3 regions of the Lysinibacillus sp. NPDC093712 genome follow, and region 1 is predicted to be linked to each of the others. Evidence: a T-box and tRNA genes for the amino acid it is inferred to sense, from the RefSeq annotation. Region 1 holds a T-box; the other regions hold tRNA genes.

Region 1 (7,113 bases):
AGCGACATATGAAAAGACAGCTAATAGTATTAAAGAGGAAGCTGCCAAGCTTTCAAATGAAGACTTACTGGAGGAAGTGAACGGTTTTAACGGACCAATCCTTCGAGGTGTATTATTACGTGCACTAATTGACCACCAAACACACCATCGTGGACAAATGACAGTATTATTACGTCAAGCTGGCTTACCAGTACCAGGTGTACTTGGACCAACGAAAGAAATGCAAAAATAGTATCAGGCGGCAAATACATGATGGATGTATTTGCCGTTTTTTTAAATGTTTATAATTAAAATACCTCCCCCAAGCGAGTGGGGGAGGTTTTATTTAAGAATGGATTAGTTTAAGCCTTGGCTATCTTTCCACTCTAAAAACTCATCATATGTTAATTGTTTGTCTAAAATTGAACCATCTTCACGGATTTCAATGACACGGTTGGCAATCGTTTGAATGAACTGATGGTCATGAGAAGTGAAAATCATGGCACCTTTGAAGCGGATTAAGCCTTCATTTAGTGCTTGGATTGATTCAAGATCAAGGTGGTTTGTTGGTTCATCTAGTAAAATGACATTAGCTGTTGCTAGCATCATTTTTGAAAGCATACAACGCACTTTTTCTCCCCCAGATAATACAGAAGGGGATTTTTTTACTTCTTCACCAGAGAATAGCATACGACCTAAGAAACCGCGTAGGAAGCTTTCTGTTTCATCGTCAGGTGAATATTGACGAAGCCATTCTACTAATGATTTTTCTGAACCTTCAAAGTATTTATCATGATCGTTTTCGAAATAGCTTTGAGATGTTGTAACACCCCATTTAAATGTACCAGCATCAGCTTCTTTATCTTCCATTAAGATATCAAGGAGAGCTGTTTTAGCCATAGGGCTACCAAGTAACACGATTTTATCGTCTTTATTCATTGAGAAACGAATGTCTTTAAATAACGTTTGACCGTCTTGACTTGCTGTAAGACCATCAACTGTTAATACATCATTACCGATTTCGCGACCGATTTGGAAGTTGATGAATGGATATTTACGGCTAGAAGGTCGAATGTCATCAAGCTCGATTTTATCCAACATTTTTTTACGTGATGTTGCTTGTTTTGACTTTGACGCATTGGCAGAGAAACGAGCGATAAACGCTTGTAATTCTTTAATTTTCTCTTCTTTTTTAGAATTTTGGTCTTGCGCCATTTTTTGCGCTAATTGAGAAGATTCATACCAGAAATCATAGTTACCCACATATAATTGGATTTTTGAGAAATCAAGATCCGCGATATGTGTACATACTTTGTTTAAGAAGTGACGGTCATGGGATACGACGATTACTGTATTTTCAAAGTTAATTAAGAATTCTTCTAACCATTGAATCGCTTTTAAGTCAAGGTGGTTGGTAGGCTCATCCAGTAATAATACATCTGGTTGACCGAATAATGCTTGTGCTAATAATACTTTGACTTTGTCAGAACCTTCAAGATCCCCCATTAACATATAGTGAAGATCATCTGAGATGCCTAAACCGTTTAATAATGTTGCTGCTTCTGATTCAGCTTCCCAACCGTTTAGCTCCGCAAATTCACCTTCTAATTCAGCAGCACGCATGCCATCTTCATCAGAGAAATCTTCTTTTGCATAAATTGCATCTTTTTCAATTTTTACGTCATATAGGCGTTTGTTACCCATAATAACTGTATCAAGCACAGTATGCTCATCGTATTCAAAGTGATTTTGTTTAAGGACAGATAAACGTTCGTCCTTACCCATTGATACATTTCCTTCTTGTGCTTCAATTTCACCAGAAAGAATTTTTAGGAATGTTGATTTTCCTGCCCCATTTGCCCCGATTAAACCGTAGCAATTTCCTGGGTTGAATTTTATATTTACGTCTTCAAATAGTTTACGATCGCCATAGCGAAGACCTACATTACTTACTTGAATCATGCAAGTTCCTCCTTTTTTCACAATGGCTCTAGTATATCATGAAATATGTTCCATAGTCTATAAACATTATGACATCAACGTTTACCGATAATAGTTCTGTAACTAATAGAGCAATGAATAGTACAAGTTGTTCATTATGACTGAATAAAGATACAAATACTCATTTTAGAAGAAAAAATAATGTTGAAGTTGACTTTCAAGATTGGATAATATAGAATATTCCAAAATCAATAATTGCTAAATTCTGTGAAAAAGAAAGTAATTCATTTTGTGCTGCTAAGCGAATTAGGGATGGTGGAAGCCTAATGCAGACCGTATGAATGAAACGCACTTTGGAGAAGTTTCTCGAAATGTCAGTAGAGAATATCGGGGCGTCACCTCGTTATCAATAGAAAGTGGTCATAATAATGGCAACTAGAGTGGTACCACGGGAATCTATGCTCTCGTCTCTTATTGAGACGAGGGCTTTTTTTATTTTGGAAAAGGGGGAAATGGACAAATGAATTTACAAATTGCGAAAAGTATTGCTATAGCGCTTAAATATCAAGTGAAAGTAGAAGACATTGAAAATTTACTTGAAAAACCTAAACATGTAGACCTTGGTGATTGTTCCTTACCATGTTTTAAACTGGCTAAAAAGCTCGGAAAATCTCCTCAAATAATTGCATCTGATATTCAAAAAAATTTAACGTGTGATTTGATTCAGTCGATTGAAATAGTCGGCGGATATGTCAATTTATTTTTAAATCAACACATCATTACCCAACAAATACTAAGCAATATAATGAAAGAACAAAAATTATATGGAGCGAGCCCATTAAATAAAGGCAACGTTGTTTTCGATTTTTCTTCTCCTAATATTGCGAAGCCTTTTTCAATGGGTCATCTGCGCTCAACGGTCATTGGGAATGCACTTGCCAATATCGCTGAGAAAAATGGCTATAAAGCCATTCGCATTAATCATTTGGGGGACTGGGGAACACAGTTTGGAAAACTAATTGTTGCTTATAGACATTGGGGAAATCAACAGACAATTAAAGCTACGCCTATTAAAGAATTATTGAAAATTTATGTAAAGTTTCATGAAGAAGCAGAAAAAGATTCTACTCTAATTGAGCAAGCGCGAGCTGCATTTAAATCGTTAGAGGATAAGGATGATGAGGCACTTAAGCTTTGGCAATGGTTTAGAGATGTTTCATTGGAAGAATTCATGACACTTTATCAACTTCTTGGTATTGAATTTGATGCTTACGATGGCGAAGCTTTCTATAATGATAAAATGCAAAATGTAGTAAATGAATTACAAGCAAAAGGGTTGCTGACATTATCAGAAGGTGCTTATGTTGTTGAATTAGAGGAAATGCCTCCTTGTATCATTACTAAAACAGACGGCGCGACACTATATGCAACACGTGATTTAGCAGCTGCTTTTTATCGTATACAACAGTATCATCCTGAAAAAATATTCTATATTGTAGGACATGAACAAACGCTGCATTTCAAACAGTTATTTAATGTGGTGGAGAAAATGGGTTATGAATGGGCAAAAGATTTAAGTCATGTAGCTTTTGGGATGATCTTAAAAGAGGGCAAAAAAATGTCAACACGTAAAGGAAAGGTTGTTTTACTCAATGACGTGTTGACTGAAGCTATAGAGACGGCAAAACAAAATATTCAAATGAAAAATCCAAATTTACAAAATAAAGAACAGGTTGCTAAGCAAGTAGGTGTCGGTGCAGTTATTTTCAATGATTTAAAAAATTATCGCTTACATGATATTGATTTTTCAATTGAGCAAATGCTGCATTTTGAAGGAGAGACAGGTCCATATATTCAATACACGTATGCTCGTATTTTCTCAATTTTAGATAAAGCTGATGTTCAACTTGAGGAAATGACTTATCAACCATTAGGCGTGCAAGCATGGCCAGTCATTCTATTACTAGAACAATTTCCTCGCGTTATTACAGATGCTTATGAACAAACTGATCCGTCATTAGTTGCTAAATATGCATTACAATTAGCACGCGCTTTTAATAAATATTATGCTAATAATAAGATTTTATCGAATGATGATCTACAAAGTTCTCGTTTAACTTTATGTCATTGTGTAGCAATCATGCTAGAAGAATCGTTAGCACTTTTAGGTATTAGTGCACCAAAAAATATGTAATGTTGTTTGTATTATAATGTACAGTGTTATTTTCTTGAACTGAGCAATTTTATATGTAATTTACCGAAATATTGACTGTATGCAGAAAAAATGGTAAAAATAATATAAGAAATCAGATGTCTGACAACGACGAAAGTTAATCAGGTGCAGGTTGAAAGAGAAATAATGAATTTGGCGTGAAGAAAGGTATTAATCGCATGAATAATAAACAATGGACGACTTCAATAGTATTCGCTATTGTCAGTATATTTTTCGTTGCCCTCAATATGCGACCTGCTGTAACAGGGATTGGTCCCTTGTTTAATGTGTTAATAGAGTCGCTACAAGTATCCAATACACAAATGAGTTTACTGACATCCATTCCAGTGTTCTGTATGGGACTGTTTGCACCACTTGCTGTTCCGTTACAAAAACGTCTTGGTACGAAGTCTGCTATTGCACTGCTTTTAGCACTGCTTGTATTTGCTAATGGATTACGGTTGTTAAAAGAAAGCTATGCATTGCTAGTCGTGACAAGTTTTATAGCAGGGTTTGCTATTGCCATTATCGGTCCTATGTTAAATGCATTTATTAAAGAAAAATTCCCGAGTCGCTTTACTACAGTTGTTGGGGTGTATTCTTTTGGTATTGGAACAGGTGCCACATTAAGTGCGGCATTAACAGTATCATTTTACAATGGCTTTCATCAAAATTGGACAGTTGCACTTGGTAGTTGGGCAGTGCTTGCAGTAATTGCTCTTATGATTTGGTTGCTTGTTATCCAAAACAAACAAGGTCATCAGTCTGTACAAGGAGAATATCCTGAAAAGGAAACTGCACGTAATCCGTGGAAAAACGGTCGAGCGTGGACGATTTTACTTTATTTTGGTCTGCAAACATCGCTCTTTTTCTCTATGATGTCTTGGCTAACACCAATGCTACAAGATAAAGGCTTTTCACTTGTTGCTGCTAGTTCGATGCTTACATTTCTATCTATCGTACAAATGATCGGAAATATTGTCGTACCGATGCTAATGGAAAAATGGCGAAGTCGCATTCGTTGGCTTTTAACATTAGCCATTATGGGGGTCATCGGTTTTGCATTATTATGGATAGCAACAGGATTAATGTTATGGGTGGCTGTCCTCATTATAGGGGTAGTGCTCAGTGGATTGTTTCCAATCGGTTTATTATTACCATTGGATGAAGCACGTAACAATGAAGAAGCCAATAGCTGGTCATCAATGGTGCTGTCCGGGGGATTTATGATGAGCGCCGTTATTCCGACGTTAATTGGTTATTGCTATGATTTAACGGGCAACCATTCGTTCACCTATGCAATATTTTTAGTTTTAATGCTCGGTATTATTGGTACAGCACTCGTATTAAAGGAAAAATAAATACATTTACAAGACATGCTTGAATGGTTGAGCATGTCTTAAATGATTTCACTACATTTTAATTCAAAAGGCAGTAACGACAAGGATTTAACTCTTGTCGCTACTGCCTTTTGTTATTGTTATGTTTAGTTAAAATATATGAGATTAAATCTTTTTTTAAAAGAGGTTGTTAAACCGAATCAAAATTCTCCTTTAGAAAGCGTTAGAAAGTTAGCTAACTCTAGCAATTAAAAAAATACTATTGGAGGAATTAAAGATGAGATGTAGTAAAGGTTATGTCATAACAGGAGCAAGTGAACCAGTTATTTACACTTGCGTGAATAAGGATAGTAAAAACGTATATGTGACATTAGAAGGCGTAATAGGTGAGACATGGCCGTTCCAAGGATACGTTAAATTCATGTTACAACGTGAAGCGGATAACGCAGATGGTTGGATAGATGTTTCAACTCATTACGGTGGTTATTGGGGAAATTCAACAACTACGAAAAAACATTTTAGATTTAGTAACATTGGCTATATAGGGAAAGTTATGTTGGTGACTGCAGAATTTTATACTAATAGCAACTATACAAGCAAACTCAAATCATCAGCTTCGCATATGTTTGTGCGTTAATCTTAATTTTGTGTTGCTAGCAAAAAACAAGAGTCTCTCGTTTAGGCGGGAGACTTCTGTTTTGTGTTGAATTTTAGGAGACGTTGTGATAATTTTTGGGTAAATTATTAATTAATAAAGAAAGGTGGTAAAAAATGAAGTTGAGTCATGTTTTAGTTATAGTTGTTTTAACGGCGTTTCTGAGTATAAGTGGTACTTTTTTGATAATAAAAAAGAACTATGCAAACGATGAATCTGAAAGTGCCACAAGTCAACTAGAAAACAGTCAATCAATTTCGAAAGTAGATGAAGAGGAAGAGTTTGTATCGACAGTGGATATATACTTCGGTTGGGAAAATCCAACTCATTCCAAGATGATTGATGAATGGAAAACTGGAGATGAACCCTTTGTCGATAACCTAGTGCAAGAAGTTATTCAACAAATGTCACATCAAAAGATAATTGCAGATGAGAAAGAATCATCGATTATGATTACTCCCGAACGAATTAGTACATTGTTGCAAATGGTGGAGGAAAATAAAGATAGTTTCGATCATAGCGAAAAATACGTAGAGATATTAAAGCGTTGGAAACAAGATGATTTTTCAACGGTAGATCAAGACCATAACGAGATGTGGTTTATTCAAGGAACAAAACAAGGTGGTATAGCCACGGGTATTGCGTCAAAAGAACAAGAGCAAGACTACATATTCCGAGTTTTTGGTATTCCAGTAGAAAAACAGAATTAAATTCTGTTTTTCTTTTTTTATGTAGTATACGGAGAATGAATGAAAAAATCAGTTCGTTGTTACTATTAATAAATACTAGGTTTTTCGCTTTTTTTGATAGAAAGCGTTTATTCTAAAGAAAATAAATAAATAATAATATTATGTAAACTTGAAACGAATGACATCCTTGTTTATGATAGAATAGGAAAGAAGATGAGAAAGAAAGTACTGGTGAATGTATGAGAAACAAAATGCTAATCGTTGGAGCGGCAACCTTCCTATTAACTGGCTGTAGTG
Region 2 (7,113 bases), on a different contig from region 1:
TACATTTTAGCCTCTTGCCCTTGAATGCTATCTACCGTTACAATCATTATTTCTGCACCTGTGCCTTTATCTAATTGCTCAGAATAATGATTGAGTTCTTCCTTTACAGAAGTTGAAAGCACATTCGCAAAATCATGAATGTACGTATTTTTCATTGGTGTGGGCAACTGCGCTTGTGCACTGTTAGCTGTTACAAACCACATTAAACAAGCAACTAAAAGCGTTACCGTCAAACGTTTCATTATTGTTTACCTGAATCACTAAAATCAACTGCAGGTGCTTTTTCAGCTCCAGCTGCTGCCTTAAAGTATTCCTTTTGTTCGAAGCCAAATATACCTGCGATAATATTACCTGGGAAGCGTTTTACTTTTTTATTAAAGCCTTGTACTTCATTATTATAATCTTCACGTGCTACTGCTAATCGATTTTCAGTCCCAGCAAGTTCATCCATTAATTGACGGAAATTTGCATCGGCTTTTAAATTCGGATAATTTTCTACGACTACAAGCAATCGACTAAGTGCACCATTTAATGCATCATTAGCACTCGCTTGTTCCTCTGGTGTTTGTGCATTACCCATCTGTGCACGAGCCTCTGTAATGCTAGCAATGACTTCTTGCTCATGATTAGCATATCCTTTTACAGATTCCACTAAATTCGGAATTAGATCATAGCGGCGTTGTAGTTGATTTTCGACTTGAGCCCACTTCGAATCCACATTTTCCTCCGCCGTCACAAGGCCATTATATTTTGGAATAAATAGTAAAGCTAATACAGCTAAAACAATGATGATTATTCCCACAGGTCCAAGTACTTTTTTCAATTTTATATCCTCCCTTAACTTTCTTTTCTTATACCTCTAATGTGTTACAAAAAAACATCACTATGCTAAATATATGCAAACGGATTTATATCGTATGAAACTGGACTAACAAGACATACTAAAAACTGTAACAAACTATACAATTCAGGAGGCGTTTTTTTTGTCACAATCTTTTTATAATGAATCAAATGATGCAACAACACCTAACCAACAACAAAGCCTAAATCATGGTGGCCACGAAGTTATGGACATGCATGAAACAATTGGCGAAATTATCGCTGGACTAAACCTATCCATTATTTTACGTCCGCAAGTAAAAGATCCAGAACTACTTAGCATTTTGGATAATCAATATAATTTCACGCTCGGTATGTACAATACGATTGTGGAATCTTTTAAAACAGGGCATGATCCTTCAGTTCCAACTGGTCGCTATGAAATGCAGACAGGGAACAACTTCCAATATGGCATTAAGCCCTCTCAGCCGAAAAAGCCAATGCAAAATGCAAGTGAGATAAATGATGAAGTTATTTCCGGCTTCTTACTTGGTGCACATAAAGGCTCAGCTAAATGTATGACTGCAGCAGCGACAGAAACAACAAATCCAGTTGTCCGCCGTGTTGTTGCTGATAGTATTCCCAACTGTATCGAGATGGCATACGAAGTATCTATTTACCAAAATAAGCATGGCTATTATCAAGTGCCACAATACACGCAACAAGATATGCGTGCAATGCTTGATGCCTATGCGACAACTACAAATCCCCTCCATTAAATGCAAAAAAACCATTCATCGCTTTCGCTTTGAATGGTTTTCCATTTTCATTATAGAACTTTTCCTAAAAAGGCTTTTGTACGCTCATTTTTCGGGTTACCAAAGATTTCTTCTGGCGTACCTTCTTCTACAATATAGCCACCATCCATAAACACAACACGATCCCCTACTTCTCGTGCAAAGCCCATTTCATGTGTCACGACAATCATTGTCATTCCTTCAGATGCTAGATTTTTCATAACATCTAAAACTTCTTTCACCATTTCTGGATCAAGTGCTGAAGTTGGTTCATCAAATAAAATAGCTTTAGGTTTCATCGCTAATGCTCTTGCAATCGCTACGCGTTGTTGTTGTCCACCTGAAAGCTGCTCAGGATAGTTGTAAGCCTTACTATCTAGACCGACTTTTTGCAGTAGCTCATGGCCTAGTTTCTCTGCATCCGCACGATTCATTTTACGAATTTGCATTGGAGCCATTGTTACATTATCAATTACATTCATGTGAGGGAACAAATTAAATTGTTGGAATACCATACCGACCTCTGCTCGTATAGCATTAATATTCGTTTTTGGGCCATTTACCTTCACATTCTCAATATAAATTGCACCATCAGTCACTTCTTCTAGCATATTAATGCAACGTAAAAAAGTACTTTTTCCCGATCCTGATGGTCCAATAACACAGACAACTTGCTTTTCGTGTATTTCATAATCGATACCCTTTAACACTTCTAATTTTCCAAAGTATTTGTGTAAGTTTTCAATTCTAATCATCTTGCTTCTCTCCCTTCTGCTTTACGAGGGATATAGCTATTGCTAAATCGTTTTTCGATAAATGCTACTACTTTTGTTACCACATATGTTAATACCAAGTATAGTAATGCGGCTACAATATACGGTTCCCAGAAACGGAAGCTCGCACCTGCCACAACTTTACTTGCATATAAAATATCTGGCGCTGCAATAACCGTTACTAAAGAAGAGTCTTTTAATAATGCAATGAATTCATTACCAAGCGGCGGAATCATCCGTCTAAAAGCCTGTGGTAAAATAACTTTTTTCATCGCTTGATTGTGTGTTAGGCCAAGCGAACGCGCTGCTTCCATTTGTCCCTTATCAATGCTTTGAATGCCCGCACGGAATATTTCTGCATTATAGGCTGCACAGTTTAGTACAAGTGCGGTAATACCTGACACCATATAGCCTAATGAATGACCAAAAATCGTTGGAATAACCGCTAAATGAATTAATAAAATTTGCACTAGCATTGGTGTCCCACGGAATAAATCTACATATAGTTTACATGGCCAGTAAATAAACTTATTTTTAGATACTTTCCCTAAACCTAATAGTAAGCCTAAAATAATACCACCAAAATAACCACTGAGCGTTAAGATGATTGTTATACCAATACCACGAATAAACATATCACGGTAGTTCCAAACTATGTCCCAGCGTAAATCAAAGATGTCCATTAGAACCCCTACTTTCCCTATCAATTTCTCTACTAAATACGCTAATAAATCAAATGAGCCGCTAGCATGATTAGGCTAACGGCATCATCCATTACTTAAAGTCCTTACCAGTAATTTCTTTTAATTTACCATTGTCTTTAATTTTTTGTAGACCTTCGTTTAATAGGTTTAATAATTCGGTATTGCCTTTTTTCACCATAAAGCCGTAGTATTCTTTTTCAAATGCATCATCTTCAATTACTTTAAGTTTTGCTTTTGGGTTAGCTTTAATATATTCGTAAATAACTGCATTATCGCCAATTGTTGCATCAACGTTACCGTTTAACATTTCTTGAATAGCAACAGGTTGGCTTTCGAATGCCATAATGTTTGTGCTTGCATCACCTTGTAATTTTTTTGCAGCCATATGACCAGTTGCATTTATTTGTACTGAAATCTTTTTATCTTTTAAATCTGCTAATGACGTAATATCTGAATCCTCTTTAACTACGATTAATAATTGAGATTCATAATATGGCTCTGTAAAATCAAATGAAGCCTTACGTTCTTCATTAATCGTAATCCCCGATGCACCGATGTGTGTTTCACCATTTTTTATTGTTTGGAATACAGGCTCCCAACCAATGTTTTCCCATTCCACTTTAATGCCCATTTCGTCTGCAATCGCTTGCAAAATATCGACATCTAACCCTACAATATTCCCTTTATCGTCAATCGATTCAAATGGTGCAAAAGTAGCCTCTGTACCTACCTTATAAACTTTATCCTTCCCGCCGCCACCAGAACCTGCGTCGCCAGATGATGCATCATCTTTTGCACCACAGCCAACTAGCACAAGCGTAAATGCTGCTACAATCATCAATAACGTCCAAAAACGTTTTTTCATAGTTTTTCCCCCTATACAATTAATATTTTCCGACTAATTCAATTTTATTAATTCGGAAATGTTAGACTATTAGGTCAATTATAGTGTCAATAGAGGTGATATACAATACGATTTCGTATAAAAGTGATTATTTTTTCATAATAATGAATTTTACGATACAGAACGTAGAGAAATTATGTAATAAAAACAATATCCGTGTCGAAAAATGTATACTTATGCAATTCTAAGATGATTTTTATGCTAATTTTAGATATTTTTGCCCACAAAAAAAGAATCCCCTCAGATGGGATTCTTCTTTTGGGCTAGCATGCTAGCCTCACGATCAGTATGTTCACTAAAAAACTTTTTGGAGTTATTGCTTTTGATGGTTTAGAAAGGAATAATTATGGGAATAATGCCTACGGGGCAGATTTCCACCATATTCCTCTCTTTCTCCACTAAGAAGGCTGCTAAGCTACTTATTAGGAGAATCGAGCTATAAAAATAAATCAATAAATCAGTAAATGGCGCCCTCGGAGGGAATCGAACCCCCAGTGCAAGAACCGGAATCTTACGTGTTATCCATTACACCACGAGGGCAATTGAACATAAAAAAAAAGTACTCACTCTTAGGCTTTACGGTAAAGCATCATGTAGATAATCCTCATTGTAGAAGCATACCTGCAAAATAGTGTACTGTACTTAAACATGCGACCTTTCTATTATACAAACGTATTACCCATAATTCAACTATAAATATTAATTTTTATGATGGATTTAATTTCTTAATATCAGCGTTAATATTTGACCTTCCCTGACTATAATGTGTATGATAAGGTTACAACTGAAATATAATGGATGATTTCAGTAAAAGTATTCGAATTTAGCTTTTTAAGGAGGATTTAACATGAATTTAATTCCTACAGTTATTGAACAAACAAGTCGTGGTGAGCGTGCTTATGACATTTATTCACGACTACTAAAAGACCGTATTATCCTATTAGGAAGTGCAATTGATGACAACGTTGCAAACTCAATCGTTGCGCAGCTTCTATTTTTAGAAGCAGAAGATCCGGATAAAGACATTTCTCTTTACATTAACTCACCAGGTGGTTCTATTACAGCTGGTATGGCAATCTACGATACAATGCAATTCATCAAGCCAAAAGTACAAACAATTTGTATTGGTATGGCTGCATCAATGGGTGCTTTCCTACTTGCTGCTGGTGAACCTGGTAAGCGCTATGCATTACCAAATGCAGAAGTAATGATTCACCAACCACTTGGTGGTGCACAAGGTCAAGCGACTGAAATTGAAATTGCTGCAAAACGCATTTTATTCCTTCGTGAAAAATTAAATGGTATTTTATCTGAGCGTACTGGTCAGCCACTAGAAGTCATCTCAAGAGATACTGACCGTGATAACTTCATGACAGCTGAACGCGCAAAAGAATACGGCTTAATCGACCATATTTTTGTACGTAACGAACGCTAATTAGAAAAAACCGTTAAGTCCATGCGACTTAGCGGTTTTTTTATGGGTGCCAGGCACTCAAACAATTCAGAATATTTTAAATTAAACTAGTGCCAGGCACTCAAATAAAGGCACTCAAATAATTGTGCTGAGCGGAAAGCGACGGCGATAATGATAAAAAACCTCTAAGTCCAGGTGACTTAGAGGTCTTTTAATTTAGTCTTCCTTTTCAATAAGAGCAGCTAATGATGTAACCGCTTGCTCTGCATCGCTACCTTCACTGCTTAAAACAACCTTTGTACCTTTAGCAATAGCTAAGCTCATTACACCCATAATGGATTTGGCATTTACTTTTTTCTCGTCTTTTTCAAGAAAAATATCAGCACTAAAACGATTTGCTTCCTGTACAAATAACGCTGCTTGTCTAGCTTGTAGTCCTAATTTTAATTTTACCTGGACTGTTTTCTCAGTCATTCGCAATTCTCTCCTTCACTACCGTTCATCTATTAGTTTTATATTACCGCACTTAGCAGTAGAAGAACAATAAGCGATTGCACTAGCTTTCTGTCTTTTGTATGAAAGCTTAACCGCCTATTTTTTCACCTCTTCTTAATGCATCTGCTATTTCGTCTATTTTACGCAATCTATGGTTAACTCCTGATTTACTAACCGTTCCACTTGATACCATTTCACCAAGTTCTTTTAACGTTACATCTTGATATTCCACACGTAAGCGTGCAATTTCACGAAGCTTTTCAGGCAGCTGATCCAGCCCTATTGAATTTTCGATAAAGCGAATATTTTCTACCTGGCGTAGTGCAGCGCCTATCGTTTTATTCAAGTTTGCTGTTTCACAGTTTACAATACGATTAACACTATTTCGCATATCGCGTAATATACGAACATCTTCAAATTTCATCATTGCTTGATGAGCTCCAACAATGTTTAAAAAATCGGAAATCTTTTCCGCTTCTTTTAAGTATGTCACAAAGCCCTTCTTTCGTTCAATTGTTTTTGCATTTAACTCGAATTCATTCATCAAATCCATTAATGCTTCACCGTGTTCTTTATACAAAGAATAAATTTCTAAGTGATAGGCAGACGTTTCTGGGTTATTTACCGAGCCACCTGCTAAAAATGCTCCACGTAAGTAAGCTCTTTTATGGCCACTCTTTTTAATAAGCTCTTTAGAAATCGTGTGATTGAATTGGAAATCATCCGAAATTATCGCTAAATCAATGAGTAACTCACGCGCCCCTTCTCGCACACGACATATATAAACGTTGTTCTTTTTCAAACGCATTTTTTTACGTACAAGTAGCTCGACGTTATAGGGATACAACTTCTTCATAATTGTGTAAAGCCTTCTAGCGATTGCAGCATTTTCTGTCTGCACGTCTAAACTAAGTTGCTTGTTAGCAAAAGATAATGAACCATTCATACGAATTAAAGCAGATACTTCTGCTTTCATACAATAATCGTCCGCTTCTACTTGCGTTAGCTCTTTTTTCGTTTCTGAAGCAAATGACATATTACGCCCTCCTTTCGACCTTTATTTCTATGTATATGTTCATCTTACCATATACAACAAGCATTCTTTAGGACTCTATTGTAGGCTCCCTTACTTTTTCGGTAAGATTTTTGCATAATCCACAAGCCATTGTGCTACATTTGCAGAATTATGGCGAACTGTCCCATCTGG
Region 3 (6,700 bases), on a different contig from region 1:
ATTTAATTATTTTTTCTGCAGCTAATTTAAACTCTTTATCTCCAATTAAATTTGCTATAGTACTTGCTATAGCTATGTAACCATAACTAGAAGTTATACCGTTAGTGATACATTTATTTTGGGCTGCTGTAAATTCTGCTGTTGGTCTCATTAAATGCCATCCACAAGCTGCAGCTCTAGTACCAATTTGAGGTTTTTCAGAAATATCGATTTGATTTGTAGTGACAAATAACCCCTCATCCTCAATTTGTTGCATAAACCCTTCATAATCATCGTACTTACTCAATACATTTTCAAAAACCTCTCTATTATACCCTAAGAAATAACCTTTTTCGTTAGTAACTACACCTGTCTCATAAATTAGCTCTAAGGAATCTTCCATTAATGCAATTTCTTCTTCTAAGTTCTCGCTTTCATCGTATTCTCTTGCACTAGTGTTTTCAGTAAATACCCCTAGAATAGAAAACATAGCGATTGCTACTACCATAATAATTTTAAATAATCCATCTTTGATTTTTATTGTCATATTATAACTCCTAAGTAATATAATACCATTTCATTTTTTGTTTTTCAATGGATAATTAACTAAGAAAAATAACGTAGAAATAATTATTGCAATAAAAATTTTTATTAACAAATTTAAATTTGTTTGTAGCTGCATAATGAGTAATAATGCTACAAAGAAAAAAACAGACGCCCAAAGCACTCTATTTTTTATTATATTTTTTTTACTACTCAACTAAAATCACCTCATTTTAATAAAATATTTACTTAATTAATTTTACACCAATATATGGAATATATGTATTTTAACAACTTTAATTAGTTCTTAACACTATATTTTTATAAATAAATGTAAATAACACTTCTAAGCTAAAATTCTTATTTGTTTTAGCGAAAAGCCTCACTTTGTTAAATGTGACTTCTTGTTTTCTTATCTACGATAATATCGACCTAGCTTCTTCTTCCCACCACACCATTTTTCAATAATTTGGTCTGTTTCTAAGTTCAATAAATCCATTACAAATTTACCTTCATAATTTTGTTCACTTGGTGACCACATAATCACGTAAAGAACCTTTGCATCGACACTAGTGGAACTCATAATAAGGTTTCAGCTAATTCTTCCATCGCTTTTCTGTTTATAACGACGAGCTATTAACAAATGCTCGAACTGATCACAGTCATCAATGGTCAGACATTGAATTCAGGAATTTTGTTGATTCTTTCAAGGAAGTCGCTAATTTACTTAATATTGATGGAGATGAATATTGGGTAAATAAAGCTTTATCTTCTGACAAAGAATAATGAAACTACCTGTTCAGTTTTTCTGAGCAGTTCTTTCTATCTTAGAAAATAGGTCTTACCGTCCAATCATTTGCCAATATATCCTATGCTTTCGGATTCCAACGTTTGCCGGGGATATACTTTTCACCAACCTGACCTATATAATCTTTTGAGATATGAACTATATAACAATCATCAGTATTAGTTGGTTGAATTCTAAAATGTTCAAAACCTTGTATTTCTCTTGTTATAAACAGCCCTTCATTCAAAGCAATCCTTGTTGCTTCCTGAATGTTCACATTCTTCACCCCCATCATTTTTTTAAATCCTAACGCTTCTGTAGCTACACCCATGTAACGTCTCGTCTCTTAAGAGAATTATCGACCTCTTAATTCATCTAAACTTACTTCCAATGCATCTGCTATTTTACACATAATCTTAAATGTTGGATTTGGTTTCTCATTATTTTCAATCATTTGTAAAGTTGAGTCATTTACACCAGATAATTTTTCAAATTGGTATCGTGACAACCCTCGACTTTTCCTAACCTCTTTTAATTTAAAAATCAATATACAGCACCTCCAATCCTTGAATAGCACATTATATTGTGTTATTTTAATTGAAAGCACTTGACCACTATTCACACGTATTAAAAGAAATGGAAAAACGCGATGAAGAAATTGCAATTAACATTTATTCATCCTAATTTTTTGTTCACCTTGTTTACATTTTGTTTACCTAATATAAATTTTATATGATATTCAATGCGATACTCGATATCTTCCTGACAAAGTAAAAAACGCCTAAAACCCAGTATTCTCAAGGTTTTAAGCGTTTTTCTTTTTGGTTTAAAATCGATCTACGTTTTGCTAAAAACGTCCCAGGAGGGATTCGAACCCCCGACCGACGGCTTAGAAGGCTGTTGCTCTATCCTGCTGAGCTACTGAGACAACTACGTTTCTTTGAATTTAGGGATTCGGTCAAATTACGTTCTTAGACCGAAAGTATCTTTGAACCTATAATACCATTAAAAAATATTTCCAAGAAGATATTCTCACTTTCTGCCAATAATACCTTCTTTATAATACGAATTAACTTGTAATTTGCTTATGTCAGTTACAAAACTAGCTGCTTTTTTTCTCGTTTTTCTATCTTGTAATCTTGTATGCAACGGTCTTAAACTTGTCCCAACGCTTCCAATTCCCAATCCTTCTCTAACTTGTTCTGAAATATTACCATTAAAACTACTAGTAATTCCTATTATAGTACCAGTAAGGGCAATACCTAAATCTAATAACTCGAAAGCTAATCCTTGCTGTCCTTCTATTAATAGCCTCTCAATATCCGATGGTGTATTTTCATTTACTTTATAATTTGGTTGATTAATCATAACATCTACTAGCTTTTGAAACTCTTTTAGTTTTTGTTGATATGATTGGGTATTTCTTAGTTTAATTATATCTTCTAATTGAATATCTTCAATTTTCATAGGAATCTTTAATTCAATAAATTTCTTAATTGAATTACTTGTTTGTATTATTCTCTTGGAATAGTAAGGACTTCGAACTATTCTTTTTTTATTTTTATGGTCTTTCATATCAGTAATTATTGACATATCATTTTTATTAGCTATTTCATCAGCTAAAATTGACATATATAAGTTTCCGATATCTTCGTGTATTATTACACCGTTTTCAGTTCTTTGGGCGAAACCATTTTCCAAACAATACGTTTCTAATTGATAACTAAACTTGGAGCTAAACAGCTCGAAATTTTGAAGATTCGGATTCCTCCATGTTTCATAAAGCCCATAATCTATCCTGTCACGTTTTGAAGCCTTAGCAAAAACACTATTCAATTCAGAGTCTATTTTGGTTAAAGCCATTTTAGTAGTCTCAATTCTTTCATCAAAATTCGGCCTATATGAAACGAGTAAATCAGTCTCTCTTAATATTGTTTGATGGACTTGTGTAAGCTGTATATCTGCATCTTCTGGAACTATAGTATTAATTTCAGTCATATATAATAATGCAAATTTTAGCCAGCTTTCATCCTGAATAAAAAATGATGGATAATATAACAATCTCTCCATATGTTAATCCCTCTCTCTATCTAAATGTGTATCCTAATGTCTATGTTGACCAATAATTTCTTTTAATTCTTCAACACTTAATACTTCATCTTTTTTTCTATGTATCATTCGGTGACAGTTAGCACATAGTGGAACTAAATCTGTTTCGGGATTTATCTCAACCGCTTCTTCTAATGTGCTTAAAGGTTTAATATGATGTACCTCGATGAAGTCTTTCCCCCTTTTACCATAAACTTCTTCAAAGTTAAATTCACACGCAAAGCATTTAGTGCCATGTTTTTTAATCGCTAATCTCCTATTCTTAGAATCTCTTTCGTAACGTTTTCCATAGTAATATTTCACATTACCTTCTATGCCATGACCTTCTTCAACTTCTTCAGCTTCAAGGTCAGAATTAATCGTATTTATTAACTCACTATCATCTAGAATTGTTAACAAACAGACTGAATCTTCATAACCTTTGCCCTGCTCTCTTAATATTTCTATAACTTCCTTTAATTCTTTACCTTCAAAGATTCCTTTATAATCTGCTTTCATTCCCAGATAATGAAGGATACCCATTGATTGATAACCTTTGCTTTTCTGTTTATCTAATCCAAGAACAACTTCGTCAAGCTCTCTATGTTTCAAGCCATTAACAATATGTTCAAAAATAACTTTTGCTTTTAAATAGTCTTCATAGTCATTAAATTCTCTTTCTCGACCACTTGGTTGTAAAGATGGTAAATCGAAACTTATATCTTCTACCTCATAACCAAATTCACTTAATCTAGTTTTAGCAGTCTCCAACTCTTCTTTAGTAAACAAAGGTTTAAATTTCTTTTGTAGTATCACAGCTTCAGTTGATAAATCTAATCTGTTAAGTTCCCATAATTTCTCAAACCCTGTAGAAGTTCTATGAATCAGTTTTTTTGCTACAGTGTACCCACCTTCATTTGCTATCATTTGATTAAACTTAGTAGGATTGTATCCAATACTTTTAGCACTTTTTGCTGCTTCTAATAATGCTTTATGTAATTCATTTTGCAATTGCTTATTTTCTTCTACTGCCATACCTTTCCCCCTTTAATTTTCAGATGACTCTAAGAGATTTTTCAAGTTACTTAAGATAATTATACCTTTAATTCAAGTACAGTTATATAATAACAAAACGAGATAAACACATAGTTTATCCCGTTTAATTGCTACAGATTACACTTCATCAAGTTGTTCACTTAAAAATGTACTTAAGCTCTAACTAAAATATTACCGATAAGTTCCAAGTGATGTTTTATTGAAAACCGCTTTAACATCCCTAGCCCCGGGAAATTACCGTTATGGTGACACGCTAACAATTCATTCAAACCTTGAGTGTTGATTGTCGGTGAACTATTTTCGTTATACCATTCAATAAACTTTTCCAAAGCTTCACCAAATTTACCTGCTTGGTCTGCTCGGTTTTCATTAGAATCAGAAACAAAATGTCTAATTCTTAAATGATTTTGATTGTCAGGGTATAAAATATGAATAGCCACTGCTTTAGCACCAAATCCACTTTCTGTATACTCTTCGCCCACAATAGAGTAATCTGCAAACCCTATAAAACCTTCCTCTTCATGATATAAATGTTCTGCTGAAAACCATTCATCTTCATGATTCAAATACTCAGCATTAGGTGTTCTTTTTTCAAATGAATCCTTTAAAACTATTCCATTATTATTTGCAAATCTTCTTCTAAAAGGGGTTTCATCTGGTATAAAGTTAAATTGAGCTTCTAGCTCTCCAAATAATTGGTCATAAGTAATTAAATTTCTCAAATCATTATGGAAAATAGCTACATTCTCAAGTCCACCACCACATCTCTCAACAATTTGTGGTAATTCATCTAATGCATTATCAGACTCTAAATGATATCCAATTATGGCATGTGAATGACTCATAACTTCTAAAACCTCTTCAAGTTGTTCTCTATTTTCTGTCAAATCATCAACGAATGTCCCAACACTTGGATTCATTATTACAATTACATGGCGATTACTATCTAGTAGACCACTAAGTGTGTTCACCAACTGTGTAGAATACTTCACTGGCTCAATAATAGGTATTATATCCTCGGTTAATATACCTACTTCGTTTAAATCTCTTAAGGCAAAAAGTTCATGTTGCTTCCCACGTAAAAATGGATAATACACTCAAAATCCCCCTTGTAGATTATTTAAGAGCCTTTCAAATTTTTCTTTATTAAGCTGCGATTGATATACTAACCACCTTAACTCTAAAGGCACTCTATTTAGGTATTCTACATCATTCTTGTTTTTCCTCCCTAATAATATATTAAATACCAATTTTTGAGCTTTTATTAGTTCTATCTTCTTAAACATACTCAGATATGTTGCATATTTGAATATCGGTTTTACTTCTGGTACATTATCAAATTGTTTTTCAATTAACCCCTCATACTCATTTTTTCTAAGAAGTTGAAAAAGGCTTTCGTGACTTAATTTACTGTAGTCCTCAGTAGCTTGTTTCCTAACACTTATTGCATTTTTTTGAGTTAAAACCATTATTCCTACATTAGTGTCTTTCGTTAATCGATATACTTGATAGTAATAATTTTCAGAAGTTAAAACATAGACCATCGAAAAAACTTTGTAATAGTCCTCAATCTGATAAATAAGCTTATCTAACGTATCTAAGTCAGTTTTAATTTCAATTACAAATGATTTTTTCCTATTGATTAAAGCAAAATCAGCTTTCGATTTATTAATTTCTATTTCACTCATTGCAATTGAAGTATTTAAACTATAAGTACCTAATAAATACTTATTAAACAAAGTATTTTTATAAAAAAATTCATTTCTATAACTAGTAGCCAACTCTTTATACAATTCTTCTGACTTTTGAATGCCATCTAAAAATTCTTCAGCTACCTGAGGTTTAATTAGCTCAATCACAGTTTTTTTATTGAACCACTCGTTAAACCTACTTTTATCCATAATTAACACTCTCTCATTTAAATTTTTACTATATTAAAGATATTAGCATTATAGTTTATACCTTTTCTCTCTCAACGGTTTTTATTTTACAAGTAGTGATTACAAAAAATTTTAAATTTTTTTTTTGATTAATCTCGTATCGCTCCATTTTCCTTTTGGTGTGGTTGTAGTAGGAGGCTTGAATTCTTCATTTATTATCATCAATATATCGGAAAACACCCCCTACCTGAACCATGCCATGCACCACTTGAAATGGCTCTTTGACAAGCTTTCGACCTCCACTGACCCAATTGTTCAAATCGACCTCTAGAGGCAAGCTACGAGCCAGCTATGCCCCACTCACAAG

Evidence for each region. The T-box of region 1 lies ahead of argS (arginine--tRNA ligase). A T-box ahead of a tRNA ligase gene usually reads a tRNA of that ligase, here a tRNA-Arg.
Region 2: it encodes a tRNA-Arg, which carries the amino acid that the T-box ahead of argS (arginine--tRNA ligase) is inferred to sense. The anticodon was not compared.
Region 3: it encodes a tRNA-Arg, which carries the amino acid that the T-box ahead of argS (arginine--tRNA ligase) is inferred to sense. The anticodon was not compared.

The regions. Positions count from the first base shown of each region.
Region 1 is NZ_JBNNUU010000001.1:1,127,710-1,134,822, reverse strand. Features, by position in the region: gene ACQKNX_RS05915 (DinB family protein) at 1-232, shown strand, start outside; gene ACQKNX_RS05910 (ABC-F family ATP-binding cassette domain-containing protein) at 337-1,941, opposite strand; T-box leader at 2,179-2,395, shown strand; gene argS (arginine--tRNA ligase) at 2,441-4,114, shown strand; gene ACQKNX_RS05900 (CynX/NimT family MFS transporter) at 4,312-5,493, shown strand; gene ACQKNX_RS05895 (hypothetical protein) at 5,750-6,109, shown strand; gene ACQKNX_RS05890 (DUF6241 domain-containing protein) at 6,310-6,837, shown strand; gene ACQKNX_RS05885 (TcaA NTF2-like domain-containing protein) at 7,068-7,113, shown strand, end outside.
Region 2 is NZ_JBNNUU010000007.1:56,732-63,844, forward strand. Features, by position in the region: gene ACQKNX_RS20320 (TPM domain-containing protein) at 1-242, opposite strand, end outside; gene ACQKNX_RS20325 (LemA family protein) at 242-823, opposite strand; gene ACQKNX_RS20330 (spore coat protein) at 984-1,598, shown strand; gene ACQKNX_RS20335 (amino acid ABC transporter ATP-binding protein) at 1,649-2,371, opposite strand; gene ACQKNX_RS20340 (amino acid ABC transporter permease) at 2,368-3,072, opposite strand; gene ACQKNX_RS20345 (basic amino acid ABC transporter substrate-binding protein) at 3,164-3,958, opposite strand; tRNA gene ACQKNX_RS20350 (tRNA-Arg) at 4,463-4,537, opposite strand; gene clpP (ATP-dependent Clp endopeptidase proteolytic subunit ClpP) at 4,845-5,432, shown strand; gene ACQKNX_RS20360 (HPr family phosphocarrier protein) at 5,628-5,885, opposite strand; gene whiA (DNA-binding protein WhiA) at 5,995-6,942, opposite strand; gene ACQKNX_RS20370 (gluconeogenesis factor YvcK family protein) at 7,033-7,113, opposite strand, start outside.
Region 3 is NZ_JBNNUU010000002.1:803,053-809,752, forward strand. Features, by position in the region: gene ACQKNX_RS11500 (hypothetical protein) at 1-526, opposite strand, end outside; gene ACQKNX_RS11505 (hypothetical protein) at 935-1,105, opposite strand; gene ACQKNX_RS11510 (hypothetical protein) at 1,392-1,640, opposite strand; gene ACQKNX_RS11515 (helix-turn-helix domain-containing protein) at 1,665-1,931, opposite strand; tRNA gene ACQKNX_RS11520 (tRNA-Arg) at 2,164-2,237, opposite strand; gene ACQKNX_RS11525 (hypothetical protein) at 2,342-3,379, opposite strand; gene ACQKNX_RS11530 (HNH endonuclease) at 3,413-4,432, opposite strand; gene ACQKNX_RS11535 (sce7725 family protein) at 4,606-5,550, opposite strand; gene ACQKNX_RS11540 (sce7726 family protein) at 5,551-6,354, opposite strand.